2 regions of the Fundicoccus sp. Sow4_F4 genome follow, and region 1 is predicted to be linked to the other one. Evidence: predicted binding sites of a transcription regulator. Region 1 holds the regulator's gene; the other holds the start of a gene.
The links. The regulator LexA, encoded in region 1, represses DNA repair genes until DNA is damaged. The targets are predictions, from matches to a motif close to CNAACANNTGTTNG.
Positions count from the first base shown of each region.

Region 2: ACTQ5J_RS11400 (ABC transporter substrate binding protein) is a predicted target of LexA. The motif match lies at 3,271-3,284, and genes of this name have one in related genera.

Region 1 covers NZ_JBQKLQ010000001.1:791,463-799,755, reverse strand. The annotation lists gene rnz (ribonuclease Z) at 125-1,087, shown strand; gene ACTQ5J_RS03605 (SDR family NAD(P)-dependent oxidoreductase) at 1,071-1,871, shown strand; gene ACTQ5J_RS03600 (LapA family protein) at 1,868-2,164, shown strand; gene recJ (single-stranded-DNA-specific exonuclease RecJ) at 2,205-4,568, shown strand; gene ACTQ5J_RS03590 (adenine phosphoribosyltransferase) at 4,565-5,077, shown strand; gene lexA (transcriptional repressor LexA) at 5,178-5,792, opposite strand; gene ACTQ5J_RS03580 (DUF896 family protein) at 5,882-6,157, shown strand; gene ACTQ5J_RS03575 (YneF family protein) at 6,262-6,474, shown strand; gene ACTQ5J_RS03570 (ABC transporter ATP-binding protein) at 6,714-8,293, shown strand, end outside.
Region 2 covers NZ_JBQKLQ010000008.1:85,581-93,873, forward strand. The annotation lists gene ACTQ5J_RS11390 (ABC transporter substrate-binding protein) at 1-546, opposite strand, end outside; gene ACTQ5J_RS11395 (ABC transporter substrate binding protein) at 570-1,622, opposite strand; gene ACTQ5J_RS11400 (ABC transporter substrate binding protein) at 2,055-3,053, opposite strand; gene ACTQ5J_RS11405 (SanA/YdcF family protein) at 3,491-4,216, opposite strand; gene ACTQ5J_RS11410 (branched-chain amino acid aminotransferase) at 4,409-5,443, opposite strand; gene ACTQ5J_RS11415 (ABC transporter ATP-binding protein) at 5,633-7,474, opposite strand; gene ACTQ5J_RS11420 (ABC transporter ATP-binding protein) at 7,471-8,293, opposite strand, start outside.

The DNA of each region.
Region 1 (8,293 bases):
GGTGATGATTAATCCGGACTTTTATAGTAAGTAGACTCGCGTTTTTTCGACCTGTCTATTACTTAAAGGGTCCGGATTTAATTTTCAATTAAAAATGGATGAATTGTTAGGAAGTGTTAAAAAGATGAAATTACAATTTTTAGGTACTGGAGCAGGAGTTCCGGGAAGAATTAGAAACGTTAGTGCCTTAGTTTTAAAGTTACTTGATGAATTGAATGAGATTTGGTTATTTGATTGTGGCGAAGCAACTCAACATCAAATTTTAAAAACGACAATTAAGCCACGTAAAATTACGAAAGTTTTTATTACACATATGCACGGTGATCATATTTATGGTTTGCCAGGCTTTCTAAGTAGTCGATCTTTTCAAGGCGGCGATGGTCCGTTAACTATTTATGGCCCGCCGGGCATTCGTCAATTTATTCAAACGACATTAAAACTATCAAAAACAAAATTATTATATAGTTTGAAAATCATTGAGTTAGATCCTAATGGTGGAACCCTTAATTTGAATAAGGGGTGGACAGTTGATTATTTACCTTTAGAACATGGTGTGCTTTCTTTTGGCTATCGTGTGACTGAACCTGATTCTGTTGGTGAGTTACTGGTAGATTTATTGGCCCCTTATCAAATTCCCAATGGGCCAATTTTTGGTAAGATAAAGCGTGGAGAAGAAGTGACCTTAGCTGATGGTACTGTTATAAATGGTAAAGACTTTGTTGCTCCTGATCGTAAAGGGAAAATTGTGACGATTTTAGGCGACACACGACAATGTACTAATATTCCACTTCTGGCGCAAGGTGCTGATGTCTTAGTACATGAAGCGACCCATGAAAGTAAAGAAGCTCAAATGGCGCATGATTATTACCATTCCACAAATGTTCAAGCAGCGAAAGTTGCCGCAAAAGCTAACGTTAAACAATTATATTTAAACCACATAAGTGCGCGATATATGGGACAAGATATTAGAGAATTGGAAATGGAAGCTAAACATTATTTCAAAGCAACTAAGATTGTATTCGACTTGGAAGAATATAATTTAAATTATGTGAATTCTGAGGAGATAATGAATGAAACTGCTGAATAAAGTTGTTTTAATCACAGGAGCATCGAGTGGGATTGGTCGCGAAACTGCTCATCAAGCTGCGCGTGAAGGTGCAAATTTAGTTATCGTAGCTCGTCGTAAAGAACAGTTGAGAGAATTGGCTGATGAAATAAAAAAAGATTATAATGTAAATATTCTGATGATTTGTGCTGATTTAAGTCAATCGACACAAATTGAACGAGTAGTCGCCAAGACGAAGCAACATTGTGGCAGAATAGATTATTTAGTAAATTCTGCAGGTTTTGGAGAATTTAAACCTGCCTTAGAATTTACTTATGGTGAGATCGAAGCCATGTTTAAAATAAATACATTTGCTATGATGTATTTGAGTCAATTAGTCGCACAAGTGATGATTGAACAAAGAGAAGGTCAAATTGTTTTCATATCTTCAATATCAGGAAAGTTGTCGACGCCTTCATCAAGTGTGTATTCAGCTACTAAATCTGCTATAATCGGTTATGCTGACTCGCTTAGATTGGAATTAAGACGATTTGGCATAGGGATTACGACGATTAATCCTGGCCCAGTCAAAACACCCTTCTTTTCTCATTCAGATGAATTAGGAAGTTATTATCAACGCATTGAACAATTTGCTTTAGAAACAGATTACGTAGCGAACAAAGTAATCCAAGCGATGACCCATAATGCAAGAGAAATAACGATACCTTTTGCTTTAAAAATGGCAGCCTTTGTATCACCTTTAGTCCCACATATTAGTGACTTTCTAAAGGAACACCTGTTTAATTTCAAGGAGGAAATATCATGAGAGAACCTTGGAGAATACTACTATCTTTATTTAGTTTAATTTTTGTGGTCATTTTTGCAGTTCAAAATACTGCGAATGTGACCGTTAATCTATTCTTCATTAATATTACTGTCCCACTTGTTATGGTCATTTTGATTACGCTTATTATTGGTGTAATTGTAGGCCTATTGGTCTCTATTGCTTCAGTTAGTAGAACTCGAAAGAAAATTAAAGCATTAGAGCAAACAGTTGCTAGTTTGACAAGTGAACAAGCAACTAAAGAAATATCTACGGAGTCAGTTGTTGAAGGGTGACTATCACTTAAGAAAAGACAAAGTAAATTGAGGTCTTAATATGAATTTAGCAAAATATGACTGGAAGATGACAAGTTCTTCCGGTGAACTAGAAGAAGAAATACATGCATTACAAGCAGCAGGCTTGAAATATTCGCCTGCTTTTTTGCGTTTATGTTTAAATCGTGGCTTAAAAAGTCCAGAACAGATTGAACAAGCGATAAACCAAACGCCTCAACTCTATCATAATCCATTTGAATTATATCAAATGGAGCTTGCTGTGAAGAGGCTACAGACTGCCGTCGAAAATGAAGAACGAATACTCATTTACGGTGATTATGATGCGGATGGTATCACAAGTACTCTAATACTTTATGAAACGCTTGAAATGATTGGTGCTCATGTCGAGTATTATTTGCCTAATCGTTTGACAGATGGTTATGGTCCCAACAGTGAGCGTTATCGAGAATTTATCGAAGCGGGTATACAATTAATACTAACGTGTGATAATGGTGTCGCAGGGCATGACGCGATTGATTTAGCTAATGAACTTGGAGTAGACGTCATAGTTTCCGATCACCATGAGATTCAAGAAACTTTACCTAATGCGTATGCGGTCATACACCCTAAACATCCGCAAGGTCAATATCCTTTTGGCGAATTAAGTGGGGCTGGAGTCGCCTTAAAAATTTCACATGCACTACTAGACGAAATTGCTCCGGAAGCGGTAGAATTAGCTGCCATTGGGACGTTGTGTGACATGGTGTCGTTGACAGACGAGAATCGAACAATTGTTTTAGGTGGTTTACAATTAGTAGCGGACACTCATCGTTTAGGCTTAAAAATGCTCTTAGAAGATCAAAAAGTTGATTTAACTAAAGTAGACGTTGATACAGTGGGCTTTGTTATAGGACCTCGTTTGAATGCGATAGGACGTTTAGGTGATCCAACGCCTGCTTTAGAATTATTAAAAACGTTCGATGAGACCGAAGCTGACCGACTTGTTCTGTTAATTAATGATAAAAACTCTCAGCGCCAAGCGATGGTTAAAGATATTCAAACTCAAGTTGAGGAAAGAATGGAACAGTATGAAGAGATTCCTGATGTAATTGTTGAAGCGGATGCTTCTTGGCAAGCGGGGGTATTGGGAATTGTAGCGAGTCGATTGAAAGAAAAATATAACCGACCGACCATTCTATTCCAATATCTAGAAGATAAGCAAGTGTATAAAGGGAGTGGGCGAAGCGTTAATAGTGTTAATATTTTTGCTTGGTTAACGGAAGTTAAAGAGACGATTGCTTATTATGGCGGTCATAGTCAAGCCGCTGGACTTACAGTCAATTCTTCTGAATGGTTGAATTTTAAATCGGCACTGGCTTCATTAGCTAATCAGAATGAAGCCTTGATTCGTCAACCAGAGGAACTAAAAGTCGATATGGTAATAAAACCATCGGAAGCCACTGTCAAATTTATCGAAGAAATTGAATTATTAGGACCTTTTGGAATGGATAATGCTAAACCTGTATTCGAATTCGAGGATGTAACGGTTCAAGAAAAACGTTTAATTGGTGCTGATAAAACACATGTTAAACTCTCTATTGCTGAGAAAGATAGTAAAGAATCCGCTTTAAATTGTGTGGCTTTTTCAAAAGCGACACAATTTGAAGGTGTTGAAGCTAATTCAATCATTTCAATTGTAGGCACCTTATCCATTAATGAATGGCGTCATTTGGTTAATCCCCAATTGATGGTAACAGATATGGGCGTCAATCAGTCACAGTGGCTAGATTATCGATCAAGTAAAATAGATCCTCAACTTTTAAAAGTTAATGGGGCGATTTATTTATTTAAACACTCTAAGTTAGCTGAGTGTTATAAAGAATCTTTACCTAAGAATAGCCGTGTCGAACTATATGCCAACATCAACGAAGAATTGCTAAATGAGTTAGTCAATGACGTGAGTTATAAAAAACTAGTCATTATGGAACCACCGCAAAGTCTAGAAACGTTACTGATTTTGTTAAAGCAAAAGGATTGGTCTCATATTTATTTAGGATCATTTATTCAAGAATCTAAGTATACTGCTGGAGAGCCGACACGTGAAGAATTTGCTGTTTTATACCGTTGGTTAAGCAAGCAAACGGCATTTCATTTGCGACAAAACCTCTCTAAAATGAGTGAACTATTAAAAATATCCATAACTAGATTAAAATTGATGATTGTTGTGTTTTTTGAAGCGGAATTTGTTACAATAAAAGATGGCTTTGTTGCATTTAATAGAGAACACTCGAAAGAGGCTGTTGATTTGTTTACTATGCCGGCATTCGAGCGTTACCGACAAGAAATGCAAGTCGAAGCAATAATGAATTACCAGACTTTATCAGATATTAAAAGATATTTCGAGGAGAATGAAAAAAGATCATGAATTTAAAAGACTATATTGCAAAAGTTGAAAATTATCCAGAAGAAGGAATAATTTTCCGTGACATCACACCATTAATGGCTGATGGAGATGCTTTTAAAGAAGCGACACAACAAATTGTTAATTATGCTAAAGAGTTAGGTGCTGACGTAGTTGTTGGGCCAGAAGCTCGTGGATTCATTGTAGGTTGTCCTGTAGCCTATGCTTTAGAGATTGGATTTGTACCTGTGCGTAAGAAAGGCAAATTACCAAGAGAAGTCATTGAGGTTGATTATTCATTAGAGTATGGTAGCAATACTTTGACAATGCATAAAGATGCTCTGCAACCAGGTCAAAAAGTATTAATTACTGATGATTTATTAGCAACAGGTGGTACAATCAAAGCAACGATCGATTTAGTTGAAAAATTAGGTGGAGTTGTCGTTGGCTGTGCATTCTTAATTGAATTAGAAGAATTAAATGGCCGTGATAAAATTTCTGGTTACGACATTAAAACACTAATGACTTACTAAACTACACACAAAAAAAAACGAACAAAGCGTGTAGAGCTGAAGCAATTTGCTTCCTCTATATGCCTTGTTCGCTTATTTGTAAAGATACTCAACTAATAATCTAGAAGCGTCGAAACAGGCTGACAACTTTACCTAATACGGTAACTGAATTTAAAATAATGTCATCCATATAATCATTTTCTGGTCTTAAGACGTAATGATCGGTTTTTTTAAAGAATGTCTTACAAGTAACTTCTTCTTCTTCTGTCATAGCAATGACGATTTCACCATTGTTGGCAGACGTTTGGCGTCTAACAGTTATGATATCGCCGTCCATAATACCCGCATTAACCATACTTTCGCCTTTTATTTCAAGCATAAATAATTCGCTTGGATCATAAGGTAACTCTGGTGGTATTGGATAGAAGGCAACCGCATCTTCAACTGCAAGAATTGGCGCACCAGCAGCAACTCTTCCTAATAAAGGAACTTGTACAGGTCCAACGCCAAGCAAATCAATTGAAGCTTGTGTTAATTCAAGAGCGCGTGTTTTACTAGAATCTTTAATTAAATAGCCAGCTTTTTCTAATCTAGATAGATGTCCGTGTACTGTCGAAGTTGAGGATAAGCCAACTGACGAACCAATTTCGCGAACAGTAGGTGGATAACCATTTTCCTCAATGTTATCATAAATACATTGTAGGATTGTCATTTGTTTCGTTGACAATTTAGCCATTGGAATCAACTCATTTCATTTTTGTTATTATTATTATATCAGAAACGTTTTTCAATGACAAACAAACGTTCGTAAAAAGGAGGATTTACATGTTAGAGAAAGATAAAATGGAGAGAATTAATGAATTAGCCCGCAAGAAAAAAGCTGAAGGTTTAAATGAAGCTGAATTAGCTGAACAAAAAGTGCTAAGAGAAGAATATATCGAAAATTTACGTTTCGGTATGCGTAATCATATCGAAGGAATCAAGGTCGTCGATGAAGATGGAACTGATTTAACTCCTGATAAAGTGAAAGAAATCCAAAAAGCTAAAAAACTTCATGGCCGTCACCTTCAACACTTCTTCGATAAGAAGAATAAAAAGTAAAATAAATTTAGTTTATCGTCTGCTTCTTGTGAAAATATACTATGAAAAACAGATGAACTTTAGTAAACTATAACTACATGATATTTAGAAAGTGAGGTTTATATATGCCAACAATCGCTTGGATTTTTATTGTTTTACTAGCTTTAGTAGCTGGTGCAGTGGGAGGATTCTTTTTAGCTCGTCGTTATATGATGAAGTATTTTAAAGAAAACCCACCAATTGACGAAAGAATGATTTCTCAAATGATGGCTCAGATGGGTCAAAAGCCATCTAAAAAGAAAGTTGAACAAATTATGCGTTCAATGAAACAGCAGTAATTAAAGTTTTGCAGGGGTTGTCCGTTTGTTCGGATTAACTCCTGTTTTCTTTTTATAAAATTTGAGAGATAGATGATATTTAGTCTGTTTAAAAGGTAGAGTTAAAGAACAATTTGCTTAGGAGAGGTATCGCGTATTTATAAGCTGATTGCTTTGTTTACTCACAAAAAGAGTGATAAACTTATTCATGGACTATTTAATTAATAATTAAATCATATAAATCAGAAAGGGTGGATAGTTTGGATATATTTTCTAGGTTAGCTTGGTTTTTTAAGCAAGAAAAATGGGCTTATATAACAGGAGCCTCGATGTTAGTTTTAGTAGGATTGTTAGCCGGGATTGTGCCAATGATTATAGCGACAGTAATTGATGGAATGACTGACGGTAGCTTAACGCCGACTGTCTTATTTTTTTGGGTAGTGGCAATCATTGTCATCTCAATACTACAATATGCAATGCGTTACGTGTGGCGAATTAATATTTTTGGTACGTCAGCAAAATTAGAAAAAATTTTACGTCAGCGATTATTCAATCATTTTACAAAGATGGATTCCATTTTTTATCAAAAGTACCGAACAGGAGACTTGATGGCTCATGCAACGAATGACTTAGGCGCCATTCGCATGGTTGCTGGTGGTGGAATCTTAACGATGGTCGATTCATTGACACAAGGTATTATTACGCTATTTATGATGTTTTGGGCCATTGATTGGCAATTGAGTTTAATGGTTATCATTCCTTTACCGATTTTAGCTATTTCAATACGTTTAATTGGTAAGAAAATGCATTATCACTTTAGACGTGCTCAAGAAGCCTTCTCTTCTTTGAATGATAAAGTACAAGAAAGTGTTACTGGTATAAAAGTAATTAAAACATTTGGTGAAGAAGAATTGGACAGTATCGATTTTAAAAATATGACCGCAACCGTAGTAGCTAAAAATAAATCAGTTTATTTTTATGATGCATTGTTCCGCCCAACGATTCAATTAATTATGGGTGTTTGTACGATTATCGGCTTGTTTTATGGTGGTTTTTTAGTAACACAAGGGCAAATCACTGTTGGTTTATTAGTGGCTTTTCTAAACTACATTACCCGCATGTCTTGGCCAATGGTGGCAATCGGGCGGTTGTTTAATATTATCGAACGTGGCTCAGCCAGTTATGACCGTATTATGGAATTATTAAAAGAGGAAACAAATGTTGTGGAAGCAGCCGATCCTGTGACTTCTCCGATTGATGGTGATCTAAATTTTGCTGTCGAACGTTTTACTTATCCTCAAACAAAAGAACCTATGCTGAAAGATGTGCACTTTACTATTCCTCAAGGACATACTTTAGGCATAGTAGGTAAAACAGGTTCAGGGAAAACGACAATATTCAAATTACTTATGCGAGACTATGATCAATACAAAGGAACTATTCGTTTCAATGGGATTGATATGAAAGCATATGCCTTAGATGTTTTACTGGGATCGATTGGTTATGTTCCACAAGATAACTTTTTATTTTCAACGACAATCAGAGATAATATTCGCTTTGCTGATCCAACTGCCTCTCAAGAGCGTGTGGAAACAGCTGCTCGATTAACGAGTGTACACGAAGATATTATCGGCTTTCCTGAAGGGTATGATACCTTAGTAGGAGAGCGTGGCGTGGCTTTATCAGGTGGTCAAAAACAAAGAATATCGATGGCGCGAGCGATCATTAATTCACCATCCTTATTAATTTTAGATGATTCTTTATCTGCAGTTGATGCAAAAACGGAAGAAGCGATATTAAGTTCGATTAAGACCAATCGACAGAATAAAACGACGATTAT
Region 2 (8,293 bases), on a different contig from region 1:
TGAATTCACTTCACTTGAGTTATAAATAATCCCTACTGTTTTAACATCAGGAAAATTTCTAACGAGTAAATCTACTTGCTCATCAATGGGTGCCATATCACTTGTTCCTGTCACATTTCGTCCAGGTTTTTCTAAAGAGTCTGCGAGTCCCGCTTCTACAGGGTCTGTTACAGCAGCAATAAAAATTGGTTTCTTTGTTTCTGCAGTTGCTAAAGCTTGTGCGGTTGGTGTGGCAATCGCAAGCAAGATATCGTTGTCGCGTGCAATTTTTTCACTCATTGATTGTAGTGTTGATTGGTCTCCATTGGCATTTTGAATGTCCCATTCAATTCGGTCTGCATAGTCCGATGCATCAAGTGTTTCAGTGAACCCTTTTAAAACTGCGTCTAACGCTTCGTGTTGAACTAATTGTAAGACGCCAACTTTAATTGGCTCATCACCTTGTGCGTTGACTGTTTGAAGCGTAGCGAATGGCGCGAGGAGTAAACTAACTGCTGCTGAAAACTTAATTGATTTGATTACAATGTGTTTGAATTTAGATAACATACTAATTAGCTCCTTTAAGCTGTTTATTCTGTTGAGTCGTCTTCTTTATCAGATTCATCTTCAGTTGTTGTTTCTTCTGTGTTGTCAGTATCTTCTGTAGCAGTTGGTGCTTGAATACTTGCTGGGTCAATACCAATTGCTTCGGCATATTCTTCATTTATTACTAATTCTAAAACAGCTGCAGATTCAACTGGAATACTTGCAGTGTCTAAGTTGTCTTCGATTTGTCTTACTAGCATTTGAGCCGTTTGTTTACCCAGTTCATAATAATCTAAACCGTAGGTTGCTAAGCCATTTTCAACAATCATATCTTTTGAACCACCAACAATTGGTAGACCTGCTTCTTTGGCTAAGTCTCCTACTAATGGCATTGCACTAGCAATTGTATTATCTGTTACTGTAAAGATTGCGTCGACTTCTTTTACTAAGTTACCCATTACTTGGCTGATATCATTAGTAGATGTCACTGTACCTGTGACAACTTCTTTACCTAACTCTTCTAAATAGTCTGTTGCTTTTTGAGCTTCACCTTTAGAGTTTGTCTCTCCGGAGTTATAAATGATCCCGATTTTTTCTGCATCTGGTGCAATGCTTAATAACAAGTCTACTTGTTCTTTGATTGGTCCAGCATCAATTGTTCCGGTAATGTTTTTCCCTGGTGCTTCTAAGCTTTCTACTAAACCAGCATCTACTGGATCCGTTACTGCCGAGAAATAAACCGGTAAATCTGAAACAGCGTTAGCTACTGATTGAGCAGCTGGTGTCGCAATGGCGAAGACATAATCATTGCCATTGCCTAGTGTTTCAGCCATTGATTGCAAGTTAGCATTATCAGCTCCTGCGTTTAAATAATTCAGTGTTAAGTTTTCGCCTTCAACATATCCAGCTTCTTCCAAACCATCAATGAATCCATCACGCGTTGCGTCTAACGAGTCATGTTCAACATATTGTAAGATACCTACACTAATAGCTTCTTGTGCTTGTACGACCATCGTATTGCCTAAGGGTACTACCAATGTAGCTGCAGCTAATACAGTTGCTAATGTTGACTTTAAATAACGATATGTTTTTTTCATAGTAAATTCCTCCTGAATTTGTTTTTTATAATATTGGACAACAACGAAAAAAGACCTTAGTTAGATATAATTAAAATCTAACTAAGGTCTTTTTATAACTGATTAATTAACCCTTGGCTAATTAAGCTAGTTTAATATTACACCCGCTTAGATTTTAATCTGTATAGATTATCTATGCGGGGCACTCTAAATCACAGCTCCTCATAGATACAAACTTTCGTTTATCGTTTGTATCTAAAAGTTCTAGACACAAACCTATCTAAAGTAGCCGTAATAGAATGTTGAATTTTGTAATATTAATTGCTTAATCATTTTTATTCCTCGCTTTTAAAGGTTATATTTCTTCGTTAGATTTATATTAAATTAGAAAACGGCTAATGTCAACCGCTTTTTTTAATCCTATTACTATCTTCTCATCTAAAACTAATCTTTCTACTCTGTTGGTGCTTTGATTGTCGTTGGATCCACCCCAATCGCTTCAGCGTATTCTTCATTAATAATTAATTCTAATGTTTTTGCTTTTTCTACTGGAACAGTTGCAGGATCTAAGTCTTCTTCAATTATTCTTACGAGCATTTCAGCTGACTGTACGCCTAGTTCATAATAATCTAAACCAAAGGTTGCTAAACCATTTTCGATAATCATATCGTTTGAACCACCAATAACTGGTAAACCAGCTTCTTTAGCGATGTCTCCTACCAATGGCATTGAAGATGCGATGTAATTGTCTGTTACTAAATAAATGCTATCGACTTCTTTCACTAGATTCCCCATCACTTGGCTAATATCATTCGTCGAAGTGATGGTCCCTAGGACAGCTTCTGCTCCGTGAGCTTCAATTTCTGGCACTGCAATATCGACTTGGTGTTGAGCGTTCACTTCACTTGAATTATAAATGATGCCGACTTTCTTAGCATCTGGTGTAATCTCAAATAACATATCAATCTGTTGAGCAATAGGACCAATGTTCGTGGTTCCTGTTAAATTACGGCCTGGTTCTTCAAAGGAGTCCACTACACCCGCTCCTAAAGGATCTGCTACAGATGAGAAGATGATTGGTTTTTCCGTTGTTGCTCCTGCTAAAGATTGAGCAGTTGGTGTAGCAATTGCGAATAAATAATCATTATTATTCACTAAAGATTCACTCATCGATTGTAAATTTGCAATATCAGCATTGGCATTCATGTAATCAATCGTCAGATTTTCGCCTTCTACGTAACCTAACTCAGCCAGTCCATCTATAAACCCTTCACGGTTAGCATTTAATGAACCATGATCATTAAATTGAAAAATCCCTACACTAATTGCTGCTTTAGCAGCATCTTCTTGAGCAAGGGCGACATGATTTGTTTGCGTATAAACACTAACTAAACTCGCAGCTGTTGCAAGAGTTGCCATAACCATTTTTGAGTATTTGTATAATTTTTTCATTATTATTCCTCCCAGAATATTGATAGCGTTCAGTAGTAAACCAACAAAAAAAAGACCTAATTGGATTCGATTAAAATCCTAATTAGGTCTTTATAACTGTTGCATAAGCCTCTAAAAATGGCTATACAGACGGTTACTCATTACAAGCCGCTCATAGATTTTAATCTTATCAGATTTATCTATGCGGGCATGTTTTTTAAACAACTCCTCATAGATACAAACTTTCGTTCTGTGTTTGTATCTATAAGTTCAGACACAAACACTATCTAAAGTAGTTGTTAAAAAATCGTTTAGCTTGTAATAAGTAAGTCGTTTGCATAAAAGTTGCCTCATTTCATATTTTATAGGTTTATTTGATAATTATAGTCTAAAGTGTATTCTTCTCAAAGTCAAGCTGAATTTTAACCAAATTATCATTTAACGAAAATAATCGTTAGTTAATCAAGTAAATTCGTTTTATCGTTAGTTTCATCGCCCATCATATTTAAATCAAAGCTTTCAGCTAAATTTGGTCGATTTTCCTCTTGGTAACCTAAATAAGTCACCGCAAAATCTTTTACTCTTGCGAATACTTCCCTTACTTCACGGTATACACGACTCGACTTTGAATCAGGAGCCGGCACACCTACCGCATCGATCCCTAATCCTCTAGCAAGCATTAACGCGCGCGAAAGATGATAGCCTTGTGTCACGATAATGACTTTATCTTCACCGATGACATTCTTTAAACGATACAAACTATCATATGTCGAATAACCTGCATGATCTAAAAACAGTTGATTACTCGGCAAACCTTGTTCAATTAAATAGTCTTTCATGACAGCCACTTCATTGTAATATTGATCCCGGTGGTCGCCACTCATAATAAATTGCTTATCTGGTGCAACTTCAAATAAAGTGGCTGCTTGATCCAGTCTTTGTTTTAATATTTGGCTCGGTTCGGCATTATCAACAACTCCTGCGCCTAATACAATCACTGGCACGTCCTCAGCAATAAACTCACTTTCGACTAATTCATCAATCGAAAGCATTGATTGATAGGTCGTACCAATCGTGAATAAATTGATTAACAGTAGGATACTCATAAATAATGTGATTGCTAAAAGGATGAGTTGTATCAATCGTTTTATACCTGTGCCAATCACTTTTACCAATCTCAACATCATTATATCTCCTTGTTCATACAAAATAATTTTGACAATATGATTTATGGTATCAGTCATCCTAGCGTTCTGCAATTTATTTTGAAGTCCTTTTAAAAAACTTAACCTTTTGATTTTCTCCACTTGTCTGTTCTAACAAGTACGAGACGCCATCAAATAGGGCCTAAGACCGCTTTGACTACTAAAGTCATCCTAGCACTCAACCTTTTGAACCCAACCCTCTGGTGCTTCTACATCTCCAAATTGAATACCGACTAATTCATCATATAAACGACGTGTAATGGGCCCTACTTCTGTTTCAGAATGGAAGACATAGATTTCTTTCCCATAGGTAATTGAACCTATGGGCGAAATAACGGCTGCCGTTCCCATTGCCCCAGCTTCTGAAAATTCAGCTAAATCAGTCACATAGACATCCGTTTCAATAGCTTCCATGCCTAATCGCTCACGTGCAATCTCCAGCAAGGAATACTTGGTAATACTTGGTAAAATCGAAGGGGATTTCGGTGTTACTAACTGCTTATCCTTGGTAATCGCAAAAAAATTGGCTGCACCGACTTCTTCAATCTTAGTTTTAGTGGCTGGGTCTAAAAAGATTGCATCTGCATAACCATTATCTTTTGCTATCTTACTGGCTATGTTCCCTGCGGCATAATTGCCTCCCACCTTAGCGGCGCCCGTTCCGTTAGGAGCGGCACGGTCAAAGTCACTAATAAGGAACTTAAAGGGTTGTAAGCCACCTTTAAAATAAGGCCCCACAGGTGTAACAAAAATCGCAAAAATATATTCCTCAGCTGGTTTAACACCGACAACATCCCCCACCCCGATTAAAAATGGACGGATGTATAAAGTCGCCCCACTTTCATAAGGTGGCACCCATTCAGCATTCGCTTTAACAATCTCATGAACCGCCTTAATAAACGCCTCTTTAGGATAAGGCGCCATTAATAATCTTTCGGCTGAGGCAATCATACGATCAGCATTTTGATCTGGTCTAAATAGTTGAATTTCACCCTTTTTCGTTCGATAAGCTTTTAGCCCTTCAAAACAAGCTTGTCCATAATGAAAGACAGGCGATGCCTCACTAATACTAATGTGTTTACTTGCTTCAATTTCTCCTTCGCTCCATTGCCCGTCTTTATAATACGCACGGAAGCTTTTTCCTGTATCGATATAACCAAAATCTAATGTTTCCCATTGAATTGTTTCGGGAGCTATTTCTAACATGTTAAAACCTTCTTTCTAGGTTGTGATACAAAAAGGACCGCACTAGCTTAAGAAGCATAGGATGCGGTCATGTTTTATAAATATGCGGTTTTGAAAACTTTTGACCATTGCGCACATTGATGAATCAATTTTATTCTTTCATCAAGCAACTGTCAATCTAATCAAACTCTCATTTTAAAAGTCTGTTATTTATGTTGTAGCAAACTGACTATTGTATAGGTTAGCATAACGGCCATCTTTGGCGATAAGCATCTCATGATTTCCTTGTTCAACAATGTCACCTTGCTCCATATATAGAATTAAGTCGGCATCTTTAATCGTCGATAAGCGGTGAGCGATAACGAAACTCGTCCGCCCTTTCATTAATTCATCCATTGCCTCTTGAATTAAAATCTCGGTACGTGTGTCAACCGAACTTGTCGCTTCATCTAAAATCAGAATTGGGCGATCGGCTAAAATTGCACGCGCAATCGTTAATAATTGTTTCTGACCTTGCGAGACGTTAGACGCTTCTTCGTTAATTTCAAATTTGTAAGCACCAGGTAATTGCTTAATAAAATGATGAACTCGAGCCGCTTTGGCTGCTTCTATAACTTCCTCATCAGTAGCATCCAAACGTCCATAACGAATGTTCTCTAGAATGCTACCTTTGAATAACCAAGTGTCTTGCAATACCATGGCCATCGCTTGTTGATAACTTTGACGGCTAAACTGATTAGTCGGTTGGTTATCCACTAGTATCGAACCATTATCGACGTCATAGAAACGCATCAATAATTTGACGACTGTTGTTTTCCCTGCACCGGTCGGTCCTACTAAAGCAACCTTTTGACCTGGTTTCACACGTGCACTGAAATCATTAATAATCGTTTGATCTGGATTGTAACCAAAGGCTACATGATCGAACTGAATTTCACCTTTAACTTGAGAAACATCTAAGATATCTCCTTCTGTTTGACTCTCTTCATCTTCATCTAAGAATTCAAAGACACGCTCTCCAGCCGCAGCCATCGTTTGCATCATTGAAACAATTTGAGCCAGTTGAGAGATTGGTTGCGTGAAACGGTTGACGTATTGCGTGAAGGCTTGAATATCACCAACGTTCATTGCGCCAATCATGACCATGTAAGCTCCAACAAGTACGACAGCCACATAACCTAAACTACCTAAAAAGCGCATGAATGGGAATAGAACACCTGAAAAGAATTGAGACTTCCAGGCTGATTCTTTTAACTTCTCATTTTCAATCAAGAATTCTGCTAAGGTACGCTCTTCTTGGTTATATGCTTTAACAATTTGGTGACCCGAGTATACTTCTTCAACTTGTCCGTTAATGACACCAACAGATTTTTGTTGTGAACGGAAGTAACGTTGCGAACGATTCATAATAAAACGAATGACCGCAAAACTAATCGGAACAATCATCATCACAACAATCGCTAAGACCCAGTTCATACTTAACATAATACCGGCAATACCAACCATTGTTAATACGGAGGTTAATAATTGGGTCACACCTTGACTCAAGGATTGGCCCAATGTATCCACATCGTTGTTGATACGCGATAACACTTCACCGTAGGGACGCGATTCAAAATAACTCATCGGCATACGGTCGATTTTGGCAATCATATTCTTTCTTAAATCATAAGTCACTGTTTCCGTTACAGTTGTCATTATAAACCCTTGTAAGGCTCCAAAAATAGAACTTACAACATACAAGAACAACACAAATAACAGAATGCGACCAATCGCAGTATAGTCGATGCTTCCGGTTCCTTGCGTTTGTCTGACGATACCGTTAAATAATTCTGTGGTAGCTCCTCCTAAGGTTTTAGGACCAAGGATACTGAAGATGACTGATAAAACAGTCGTCAGAAGCACTAGGATCATTTTCCATTTATGAGAGAAAATTTCTCGCCCAATTCGCCAAATACTTGACATAAAGTTTTTTGGTTTGCCACCAACATTCTGTTGACGCGAACCAGGTCCAACCGCTTTTTTTGGTTCATTTTCTTTTGACATGCTTATTCCTCCAATCCTAATTGAGATGAATCACTCTTTTGTGATCGGGCTTCTACTCGTTCATTCCCTTTAATCTCTTGTTCATCTAACTCTGCTTGAGAGAGTTGAGAAGTTGCAATTTGACGATACACAGCTGAATTAACCATCAATTCATTATGAGTCCCAATTCCTTCAATAACCCCTTCATCTAAAACTATAATCTTTTCAGCGTCCAGAATCGTACTAATTCTTTGTGCAACAATAATGGTTGTCACATCAGAAATTTTTTCTTTTAACGTTTGTCTTAATGAAGCATCTGTACGATAGTCTAGGGCAGAGAAACTGTCATCAAAAATGAGTATTTTTGGTTGTTTAGCAATCGCTCGAGCAATCGATAATCGTTGTTTTTGACCGCCGGAAACGTTCGTCCCTCCTTGAGAAATGGAAGAACTATATCCTTCATCTTTTTGTTCAATAAATTCAGTTGCATGCGCGATTTCTGCTGCTTCTTTTAATGCCTCTTCTGACAGAGACTCTACACCATACGAAATATTACTGCGAATATCCCCTGAGAAAAGAACTCCTTTTTGAGGAACGAAACCGATTATTGCACGTAATTGCTTTTGACTTAATTGACGGATATCCACCCCATCAATTAAAATTGCCCCTTCTGTTGGGTCGTAAAAACGCATTAATAGACTAAGCAAGGTTGATTTTCCGCTACCCGTACTACCAATAATTGCGGTTGTTTCACCTTTTTTAGCAGTAAAATTAATGTCTTTCAATGTTTCCTCTTCAGAATCTTGGAAACTGAAGGTCACATTATCAAACGTTACTTCACCTTTA